2 regions of the Azospirillum sp. UENF 111221 genome follow, and region 1 is predicted to be linked to the other one. Evidence: predicted binding sites of a transcription regulator. Region 1 holds the regulator's gene; the other holds the start of a gene.
The links. Region 1 encodes LexA, which represses DNA repair genes until DNA is damaged. Its sites were predicted from a motif close to ATGTTCTANTTTGGTTC; they were not measured.
Positions count from the first base shown of each region.

Region 2: the regulator LexA is predicted to act here: its motif matches at 3,388-3,404, upstream of ACWPN3_RS25715 (Y-family DNA polymerase).

Region 1 is NZ_JBSNCH010000005.1:330,926-336,346, reverse strand. It holds gene trpC (indole-3-glycerol phosphate synthase TrpC) at 1-291, shown strand, start outside; gene ACWPN3_RS15950 (GNAT family N-acetyltransferase) at 296-793, shown strand; gene moaC (cyclic pyranopterin monophosphate synthase MoaC) at 790-1,287, shown strand; gene ACWPN3_RS15940 (molybdopterin molybdotransferase MoeA) at 1,292-2,521, shown strand; gene lexA (transcriptional repressor LexA) at 2,734-3,459, shown strand; gene ACWPN3_RS15930 (hypothetical protein) at 3,533-3,748, opposite strand; gene ACWPN3_RS15925 (ComEC/Rec2 family competence protein) at 3,702-5,421, opposite strand, start outside.
Region 2 is NZ_JBSNCH010000005.1:2,312,280-2,317,700, forward strand. It holds gene ACWPN3_RS25690 (glutathione S-transferase family protein) at 1-17, opposite strand, end outside; gene ACWPN3_RS25695 (GNAT family N-acetyltransferase) at 132-593, opposite strand; gene ACWPN3_RS25700 (TAXI family TRAP transporter solute-binding subunit) at 744-2,021, opposite strand; gene ACWPN3_RS25705 (HupE/UreJ family protein) at 2,131-2,625, opposite strand; gene ACWPN3_RS25710 (hypothetical protein) at 2,745-3,305, opposite strand; gene ACWPN3_RS25715 (Y-family DNA polymerase) at 3,494-5,038, shown strand; gene ACWPN3_RS25720 (methyl-accepting chemotaxis protein) at 5,072-5,421, opposite strand, start outside.

The sequences.
Region 1 (5,421 bases):
GTCGAGGTGCATGACCGCGCCGAGCTGGACCGCGCGCTGCTGCTGAGGACGCCGCTGCTGGGCGTCAACAACCGCAATCTCAAGACCTTGGCGGTCGATATTGCGACGACGGAGGAACTGGCCGCCAACGTGCCGGCCGACCGCATGCTGGTGGCCGAAAGCGGGCTCTACAACCCCGTCGATCTGGCGCGGATGGCGAAGGTCGGGGCGCGCTGCTTCCTGGTCGGCGAATCGCTGATGCGGCAGGCCGATGTGACCGCCGCCACCCGTGCCCTGCTGGCTCCGGTGTGATGCGATGACCGAGATGGTGGCCGATGTGACAGACGATGTGCTGATCGCTGCGGAGAGCCCGCGCCAGGATGCCGTGATCGCGCTGGTGGCGGCGCTCGACCGCTATCTGCTGGATCTCTATCCGGCGGATACCTGCCACCTGCTCGACATCGGCGAATTGGAAGCGCCGGACCTGCGCTTCCTCGTCGCCCGCAAGGACGGCGTTCCGGTCGGCTGCGCCGCACTCCGCGTCGATCCGACCGGCTATGGCGAGATCAAGCGGATGTATGTCGATCCCGCCACCCGCGGACAGCGCATCGGCGACCGTCTGCTCGCCCGGCTGGAGGATCTGGCGCGGGCGGAGGGCTTGGACGCCCTGCTGCTCGAATCGGGCATCCACCAGCCCGAAGCGCTGGCGCTCTACCGCAAGGCCGGCTTCACCGACCGCGGCCCCTATGCCTGCTACGAAGACAATGGCGTCAGCGTCTTCATGGAAAAATTTCTGACGGAGACCGCCCGATGACCGGCTTCACCCATTTCGACGCCGAGGGCAAGGCGGTGATGGTCGACGTCTCCGACAAGGCCGACACCGAACGCACCGCGACAGCCGCGGCGACCGTGCTGATGCAGCCGGAAACCCTTGATCTCATCATGCAGGGCGGGGTGAAGAAGGGCGACGTGCTGTCGGTCGCCCGGCTGGCCGGCATCATGGGGGCCAAGCGCACGCCCGACCTGATCCCGCTGTGCCACCCGCTGATGCTGACCTCGGTCAAGGTCGACCTGTCCTGCGACCCCGCCCGCAACGCGGTGGACGTGACGGCGACCTGCAAGCTGAAGGGCCAGACCGGCGTGGAGATGGAGGCGTTGACCGCCGTCACCATCGCAGCATTGACGGTCTACGACATGTGCAAGGCGGTGGACCGCGGCATGACCGTCACCGATGTGCGCCTGCTGCACAAGGCCGGCGGCAAGAGCGGCGAGTGGGGCGCGTCCACATCCTCCTCCACCGGAGCCTGACGCGATGATCTCCGTCGCCGAGGCGCGCGCCCGCATCCTGTCGGCCTTCGCCGCCCTCCCGGCGGAAACCGTCGCCCTGCCCGACGCGCTCGGCCGTGTGCTGGCCGAACCGGTGGTCGCCCGGCTGACCCAGCCGCCCTTTCACGCCGCCGCCATGGATGGCTGGGCCGTGCGTGCCGCCGACATCGCCGCTGCGACCGCCGAGGCCCCCGTCCCGCTGCGCCGCATCGGCGAATCCGCCGCCGGCCATGCCTTCACCGGCAGCGTCGGCCGGGGCGAGGCGGTGCGCATCTTCACCGGCGCGCCCCTGCCCGGCGGTGCCGACGCCGTGGTGATGCAGGAGGATTGCAGCGCCGACGACGCCACCGTGCGGATCGGCCGCGCCGTGGCCGCCGGCCGCTTCGTCCGCGAGGCCGGATTCGACTTCACGGCCGGTCAGGAGCTTCTGCCAAAGGGCCGGCGCCTGACCGCGCGCGACATCGCGCTGGCCGCCGGCGGCAACGTGCCTTGGCTGTCGGTCCATCGCCGGCCGCGCATCGCCGTGCTTGCCACCGGCGACGAGATCGCCCTGCCCGGCGACCCGCTGGGTCCGAGCCAGATCGTCAGCACCAATGCGCTTGGCCTCTGCGCCCTGGTGACCGCCCAGGGTGGGATCGCCCACAATCTGGGCGTCGCCAGGGACACGGCGGAGAGCGTGGCGGCACTGGCGAAGGGTGCGGCCGGTTGCGACCTGCTGGTCACCACCGGAGGGGCGGCACAGGGCGATTACGACCTCGTGCGCGATGTGCTTGCCGAACGCGGCGTGGCGCTGGAGGTGCAGACGGTGGCGATGCGTCCGGGCAAGGCGCTGATGTTCGGCCGTGCCGGGTCTGTGCCGCTGCTGGGATTGCCCGGCAACCCGGTGTCCACCGGCGTCACGGCGCTCCTGTTCCTCCGCCCGGTCCTGCGCGTGCTGCAGGGCCTGCCGCCGGAGGACGACCGTCTGCCGCTGCGCGCCCGCCTGACCGGCCCGTTGAGGGCCAACGACCGGCGCGAGGAGTATCTGCGCGCCACGCTGGCCGCCGGCCCGGACGGTGTCCTGACCGTGACACCCTTCGCCCGGCAGGACAGCGCCATCACCACCCTGTACGCCCAGGCCGATTGCCTGATCCCCCGCCCGCCCCATGCCGACCCGGAACCGGCCGGCGCGATGGTGACAGTGCTTCCTTTGACGGATGGGGCGCTCAGCATCTAGACTTCAGCAGAGCGCCTGAGCAGAGCGCCGGAACGGCCGGCTGGAACAGTTGAACATCACCCGGAAAACTGTTTCATGCCGTTCCAGATGTTCCCCTCAAGTTCTAAAAGATGCCGATGGAGGGCTTGACGCGCGGCAGGAACCAAACTAGAACATGGAGCAACGTTTAGTTTTTGTTCCATCTTCAGTCTGGCCGAGGCCGGGAGGCATCCATGCTCACGCGCAAGCAGCACGAATTGCTGCTGTTCATCCACGAACGGCTTGGCCAGGGCGGTGTCTCGCCGTCGTTCGACGAGATGAAGGACGCCCTGGGCCTGAAGTCCAAGTCGGGTATCCATCGCCTGATCACCGGGCTCGAGGAGCGCGGCTTCATCCGCCGCCTGCCCCACCGGGCCCGTGCGTTGGAGGTTCTGCGCCTTCCCGAGGGTCTCGACGCTTCCCGCAACCGGACCGCGGCTCCCAAGCCGAAGTTCCAGCCCAACGTCATCAAGGGCGATTTCGCCTTCGCCGGCCGCGACGCCGCTCCCCCCGCACCGACGCCGGCCGCCGCGAACGAGACGGTGCAGCTCCCGCTCTATGGCCGGATCGCCGCCGGTACGCCCATCGAGGCGCTGCGCGACAACAGCGCCTTCGTCGATGTCCCCGCCTCCATGCTGACCGGTGGCGACCATTATGCGCTGGAGGTTTCCGGCGACTCGATGATCGAGGCCGGCATCCTCGACCACGACACCATCGTCATCCAGCGCTGCGATGCGGCGGAGAACGGCACCATCGTCGTCGCTCTGGTGGACGAGGGCGAAGTGACGCTGAAGCGCCTGCGCCGCAAGGGCAACACCATCGCCCTGGAACCCGCCAACGCCGCCTATGAAACCCGCATCTTCGGCGCCGACCGCGTCCGCGTGCAGGGCAAGCTGGTCGGTCTCGTGCGCAAGTACTGAGCTTTTCGAGCCCAACCGCCGATCCTCTCCTCCGTCCCCGCGGCGGATGGGATCGGCGATGTCCAAGTTCCTCTCACTTTCCTCCGGTCCAGGGCCGATCTCCCCGCAGCCCGCGCACCGTCTCCACCGTCACCCCCTCGGCGGTCACCGTCAGCGTATGCGCGCCCTCATGGCGCAGGGTCCAGCGGTCCACCACCAGATCCGCCCGGCAGCGCCGCGCCACCTCCGCCGTCACCACCGCATCAGCTGCCCCACAGTCCTCGTCCAGCGCATCCGGCAGCCGCGGCAACGCCACTGTCTTTCCCTGCACCCGGTACAGGCAGCCAAACGCGTCGCAGTCCAGCGACCGCCCTCCCCCGCTCCATCCCCCGTCGGCCGGCCAGGGATCGGCCACCGACCGCTCGCCATCGCGCTCCCGCCAGGTTTCGGTCATCCGGCCGCCGCCCTTGACCGATGCGCTCAGTCGTCCGTCCGGCAGCCTGACCGCCATCACCGTCCCGTCGCCGGCCACCAGCACATCCGGCCGCACCGCCAGCATCGGCGAGGCCAGCCCGGCCAGGACCGGCAGCATCCCCAGCCACCGCCACCAGCGCGTCCAAAGACAGAGCCAGAATCCCTCCCATCACCAGCACCGCAAAGCCTTCCGCCGGCATCGCCGGCACGGTCAGCGAAGCCCAGGGGAGACGGCCGAAGAATTCCGCCGTCCAGATCACCGCCCGGTCGCCCCAGTTCATGGCGATCAGCGCCGGCGCCTCCAGTCCGAAGGGCAGCAGCGCGTAGGCGATCAGACTCCACGGCATGACCCAGAAGGACGTGATGGGAATGGCGATCAGGTTCGACAGCACGCCATAGAAGGCGATCTGCTGGAAATGGAAGAGCGAGAAGGGCAAGGTCGCCAGCGTCGCCACCACGCTGGTCAGCAGGATCCCGCCGACATAGAACAGCCCGCGCACGATCCATCCCGCATCGCGCCGCCAGTCCGCCAGCCTGGCGCTGCCCTTCTCGAAGGCGGCGATCAGCGCCACCACCGCGGCAAAGGACATCTGGAAGCTCGGGCCCAGCATCCCCTCCGGATCCATCGCCATGGTGACCAGCCCGGCGAAGGCGACCAGCCGCATGCTCAACGGGTGACGGTCCAGCATGATCGCTCCCATCACCATGCCGGTCATCAGCACCGACCGCACCGTCGGCAGCGGCGCCCCGACCAGGAGCGTGTAGCCAAGCGCCGACAGGATGCCGAACAGCGCGGCGATCTTCTTGATCGGCCACCGCAGCGCGATGTAGGGCACCGACGCCAGCAACGCCCGCACGACATAGAACAGGATGCCGGCGGCGATGCCGACATGCAGGCCGGAGATCGACAGCAGATGCGCCAACCCGCTGTTGCGGAAGTCGTCCATCGTCGCTTCCGGGATGCCGAACTCCTCGCCGTTCAGCAGCGCCGTGGTGACGCTCGCCTCCACCGGGTCGCCGATGGCTGCCGCCACCCGCTCGGCAATCGCGCCGCGCGCCTTCTCGAAGGCGATGGCGACCGTGCTCCATCCCGTCACCGGCGGCGCCTCGACCAGTTCCGGCGCACCGGTGGCGAAGCCCGTGCCGCCCAGCCCCATGAACCAGGCCCGCCGCTGGAAGTCGAAGGCGCCTGGTTCGGCCGGCGCCTGCGGCGGCAGCAGCGTCGCCCGCAGCCGCACCACCGACCCGGGCGCTGGTGCCGGAAAGCGGTCCGACAGGCGGATGCGCACGGCGGCCGGCGTCCGTTCCGGCGCCAGCCTGCTGACGCTCACCTCCCGCAGTGTGATCCGCGTCGCGCCCGGCCGCCGTTCCACCGCCATCACCCGGCCGGTGACGGTCGCCCCGGCGATGCTGCGGCTCAGCACCGGTGCCGCCATGCGGATGGTGTGCGCCTGCGCCACCAGGAACCCCGCCGCCAGCATCAACAGCGCCATCGCCACACCGGTCATG
Region 2 (5,421 bases), 2.0 Mb from region 1:
TGGTACAGGGTTCGCATGGCGGCGGGACTTTACCGCAACGCGGCAAGCGAAAACAGCCCGCGCATCCGAGCCAAATCGTCTCGTTGGAGGAAGTTCCGCGGGGCAAGCGGGAAGGCGAGGGGAGCGGCCATCTACCCCGCCCGCGACAGGCGGTAGAGCACCAGCGCGTCGGGCTGGTTCGACGCTTCGCCGACCGGCATCCAGCCGTTGCGCTCGTAGAAGGCGCGGGCGTCGGCGTTGCGGGCGGCGCAGGCCAGCTCGGCCGGGCCGGCGGCGCCCTGCAGCAGTCCCAGCGCCTCGCGCAGCAGGGCCGATCCGATGCCGCGCTTGCGCCAGCCGGGGTCGATGAACAGGTTGTGGATGATGCCGGCCTTTGGATCGAGCGAGACGAAGCCGACCACCGTCCCGTCCGTCTCGGCCACCAGCACCGAATCCTCGCGGACGCAGTCGTAATAATCGTCCAGCCCGAACCGGTCGGCGGGCTGCCAGGAGAAGGCCTGGCGGCGGCCGTGCAGGAAAATCTCGGCACAGCGGGCGGAGTCGGCGTCGCGGGCGGAACGGATCGCGATGCGCACCCCTTCGCCGGCCGTCATGCCTGTCTCCTTCCGTCCGTTGCGCCCGATCGCGCGGATCAACCGGATACCGGTCAGATTATTCCACAGGAAGGGCGTGCGGAAACGGTCCTTTCGTCCTGTCCGGCCAGTTGGCGACCAACGGGCGATCGGTTGGCGATCAGCCGGCGGTCAGCGCTGGGGCTTGTCTTCGCTGCTTTTCCCGGTGGCGCTCTTCTCGGCAGGAGGAGTCCCGTTCCCTGCCTTGTCCCCGGCGGCGGGGGGCGTGTCGGCCGCGCCGGCCGGCGGACGGGCAGGCTCGTTGGCGGCGCTGCCGAGCAGGCCGGCCTCGCGGTAGAAGCGCTCCGCCCCCGGATGCAGGGGAACCGAGACGTTGGCGACCGCGCGGGCGGGATCGAAATTGCGGCCCTGCGGATGCCCGTCGGCCAGGACGCGGCGGGTGTTCTCGTGCCACAGCGCGCGGACGACGCCATAGATCAGGTCGGGGTCGCGGTCGGCGCGGGTCAGCAGCTCCGCCCCCAGGCTCAGCGTCGGGGTGGGGGCGCTGCCGGGATAGGCGTTGGCCGGGATTTCCTGCTCGATGTAGAAGCGCTGGCCGCGCAGCAGCCGGTCGGCCGGCTCGCCGTCCAGCGGCACCAGACGGATCGGCACCCGCGCCGCCACGTCGCTGACCGCCGCCACCGGATAGCCGCCGACCATGAAGAAGCCGTCCAGTTCGCCCTTCGCCAGCCGGTCGGCCGCGGTGCCGGGCTTCAGGTAGAGCGGCGTGATCGTGCTTTCCGACAGTCCGTAGGCGTCCAGGATCAGCCGCGCCTCGACCAGAGTGCCGGAGCCTTCCTCGCCGACAGAGATGCTGCGGCCCTTCAGGTCGGCCATGCGGTCGATGAAGCCGTCGGAGCGGACGACGATCTGGATCGCCTCCGCATAGAGCATGCCGAGCGAGCGCAGCTCGGTGAAGGGGCGCTTGCCGGTGAAGCTGCCGGTGCCGCTGTAGGCCCAATAGGCGACGTCGGCCTGGGCGAACCCGGCCTCCACCGTGCCCGCCCGCAGCATCTCGACATTGTCGACCGAGCCGTTGCTGGCCTGCGCCACCACGATCAGGCCGGGGATGCCGCAGCTTCCGCCCTTGTCGCAGGGGCGCGAGCCCGGCGGGTTGGAGATGGCGTTGGCGATCAGCCCGCCGATCGGAAAATAGGTGCCGGAGGTGGTGCCGGTGCCGATGCGGAAATAGCGCAGATCCTGGGCGGTGGCCGGATTTCCAAGCAATCCGCCGCCCGGCAACGGGGCCAGGGCCACGCCTCCCATCAGCCCGCCCAGCAGATGGCGGCGGGTCAGGCCGAGGTGAGTCAGGCCGAGGTGAGGCAGGGGAGCCGCATCGGGATGCGGCCCGGCTCCCGGAGAGCGGAGCCCCGGTGAGGGTGGGCAGGCTTTGGCGGCTGCGCGGGACACCGGATCGTTCCGTTCGTCTGGCCCGTGCCTCCCAAGCGGGACGGGCGGGGAGGGGAGGTCGTGCCTTCAAAGATTTCCGCGCACCCCTGTCATTTCAAGGCGCATCCGGTCAAATCACGCCGACGAGGTCGAGAACGCCGGCGACTGCTACCGCACCGCCACACAAACGCACGGCCCGGTCCGACTCGGCCTGCGTCACCGCAATCGACAGACCCAGCCCGCCGCAGGCGACCAGCATCAACCCTGACGCGAAACCGGCCCAGTAGAGCGGCGGTCCCTGATGTGCATGGCCGTGGAACACCGCGGCGACCGCGGCGATCAGCACCGCCACCACCGCCGGCGCGCGCACCCCCAGCGCCACCAGCGACCCGACCACCACCAGCGAGGCGGCCAGTCCCGGCGCGGCATAGGGCAGCCGCACGCCCATCTGGGCGGCGAAGCCCGCCGCCAGCGCGGCGGTCACCGCGGCGGCCGGCACCTGCCACACCGCGGTGCCGCCGGCTTGTCCGGCCCACAGGCCGATGCCGAGGATGCCCAGCAGATGCTGCAGCACCCACACCGGCGTGGTCAGCCCGTTGCCGAAGGCCCCCGTCACCGTCGTCATGCGCCCGCATCCCCCCGTCCGTTCAGCTGTCTGTCCAGCTCCAGCTGCCGGTATGGCGGCTGAGCGGGGGCGGGGTCAAGCCGTCAGGACCGGCGCTGCCGGGGCGCGCAGGGTGGCCGCTACCGTGCCAGCGGGTCGCCGAACTGGCGCAGGTCGTTCTCGCGCCGCATCAGGTCGCGCTGGCCCAGCGGGTCGAGCCGGCCCATGGCGTCGTCGGTCCGCATGCGGTCGACCTCCGGCCTGATCAGGTCGCGCTTGAAGGCGTCGGTGGCGCTCTGGGACGAGGGCGGGGGCGGCACCGGGATCGGGCGCGGCGGCTGGGGCAGGGCGGCCGGGTCGGGCGGCGGCGACGAACTGCCGCGGCGGCGTTTCGGCGGCGGCTGGTCGGTGCCGTCCGGGTCGCGGCGCATCTGCCGGTCGTCGCTCTGGCTGTCGCTGGTTTTGCGGGACTGTGCCGTGGCGGCGGACCTGGAGCCGGTCCGCGACTGCTCCGCCTGGATCTGGCTCCAGGTTCTTCGCTCGCCCCCGCCGGGAACGACCGTCTGGTTGTAGACGGGTGGAAAGGCCTGGGCGCGGCCGGGATTGTCGTCGCGCAGGTCCGTCGGCGCGCAGGCGCTTGTCGCCAGCAGGAGAAGGAGCGGCGTCAGTCGAATGGCGAGCGATGGGAGAGGTGGGGTCATTGATGGAATGTCGGCATTGCTGATCGTTTCGGCAAGATGACCCCAAAGGAGGGACTCCCCTTGCAGCCAAGCCGGCGCTAAGATGTTCTTTGTTTGTTCCTGATTGTCGGGTTTCTTATGACGCATCCCCCTCCCCACCCGCCCTTGTCCCCCTCTCCCCCCGGGGAGAGGATCGGGGGGAGAGGGGATTGTTCCGCCGGGCGGAGAGACCCAAGCGCCGCATCCTCGCTTTGTGGCTGCCGCGCCTGCCGACCGACGCGCGGGAACGGCTCATGCCGCCGGAGTTGCGCGCACGCCCCTTCGTCCTGCTGCGGACGGAGCGCCAGCGGCGGGTGGTGGTCGCGGTCAACCGGGCGGCGGCGATGCTGGGCATCGCTCCCGGCCATACCCTCAGCGATGCCCGTGCGCTGGAACCGGCGCTGGAGGTGGCGGAGGCGACGCCGGAGGCCGATGCGGCCCTGCTCGGCCGCATCGCCGACTGGGCGCGGCGCTACAGCCCCTGGACCGCGGCGGACGAGCCGGACGGGGTGGTGATCGACATCACCGGCTGCGCCCATCTCTTTGAGGGCGAGCCGGCGCTGGCCGCCGACCTCACCGGCCGGCTGCGCGCCGCCGGTTTCGCCGCCCGCGCCGCCATCGCCGACACCCCGGCCGCCGCCTGGGGGCTGGTGCGGTTCGGCAGTCCGGAGCAGCGGCGTCGCGAGGCGTTGGATGGTCTGCCGCTCGCCGCCCTGCGGCTGCCGGCGGAGATTGTGGAGGGGCTGCACGCGCTGGGCCTGCGCCGGATCGGCGACCTGCATGCCATGCCGCGGGCGGGGCTGGCGGCGCGGTTCGGAGCCAGGTTGATGCAACGGTACGATCAGGCCTTCGGCCGGCTGGACGAGCCGATCTCCCCGCGCCGGCCGGTGCCGGACCATCGCGAGCGCCTGACCTTCGCCGAGCCGATCGCCACGCCCGAATCGATTGCCGGGGCGCTGCGCCATCTGCTGGGGAGGCTATGCAAGGGGCTGGAGGCGGCAGGGCAGGGGGCGCGCCGGCTGCGGCTGGACGCCCACCGCACCGACCAGCGGGTGGACGACGACCCGCAGAGCCTGACGCTCGGCACCAGCCGCCCGGCGCGCGACCCGGCGGCGCTTGCCCGGCTGTTCGCCCCTCTGCTGGAACGGATCGAGCCGGGGCCGGGGCTGGAAACCCTGGTGCTGTCGGCGACGGAGACGGGACCGCTGTCCGCCGTCCAGACCGCAATCGACGGGGAGGAGGGCGGTGAGGAAGGCAATGACGACAAGTTGGCCGAGCTGGTCGACCGGCTGGCGCTGCGGCTGGGGGAACGGGCGGTGCTGCGGCTGGTGCCGCGGGAAAGCTGGCTGCCGGAGCGCTGCGTGGCGCCGCATCCGCCGATGGAGCGCCTGCCGGCGCCGAAGCCTTGGCCGGCCGGGCAGGTGCGCCCCTTGCGCCTGCTGACCCCGCCCGAGCCGGTGGAGGCCACCGCCCCGCTGCCCGACGACCCGCCGCTGCTGTTCGTCTGGCGCGGCGTGCCACACCGTGTGCGCCGGGCCGAGGGGCCGGAGCGGATCGAATGCGAATGGTGGCGCGGGCAAGGATCGCTGGGGCTGGCGGTGCGCGACTACTACCGGGTCGAGGATGACGGCGGCCGGCGCTTCTGGCTGTTCCGCGCCGGCCTGTACCGGCCCGACGAGCCCCCGCGTTGGTTCCTGCACGGGTTCTTGGGGTGAGGCGCCGGGACGCCGCCCGCTCACCCCGCCCGCTCACCCCGCCCGGTCGAGCTGCTTCAGGAAGGCGATGTAGCGGTTGATGTCCTCCATGCGCCGGGCATGGTCGTTCATGTCGGACAGGCGGTCTTCGATGGCCTTCTGGGCGCCCTCCACCTCGTCGATCACCGCATGGATGTCGGTCTGCAACTCCTGCGAGGCGGTGGCGGCTTCGTCCATGCGGGCGCTGGTGTCGTCGAGCTGGCCGCCGACGGAGCGGACGGAGGTCACCACCTGGTCGATGGCGCGGCGGGTGTCGGCCAGCGTCTGCTTGGTGTCGTTGGCCAGCTTGCGCACTTCGGCCGCCACCACGGCGAAGCCCTTGCCCGCCTCGCCGGCGCGGGCGG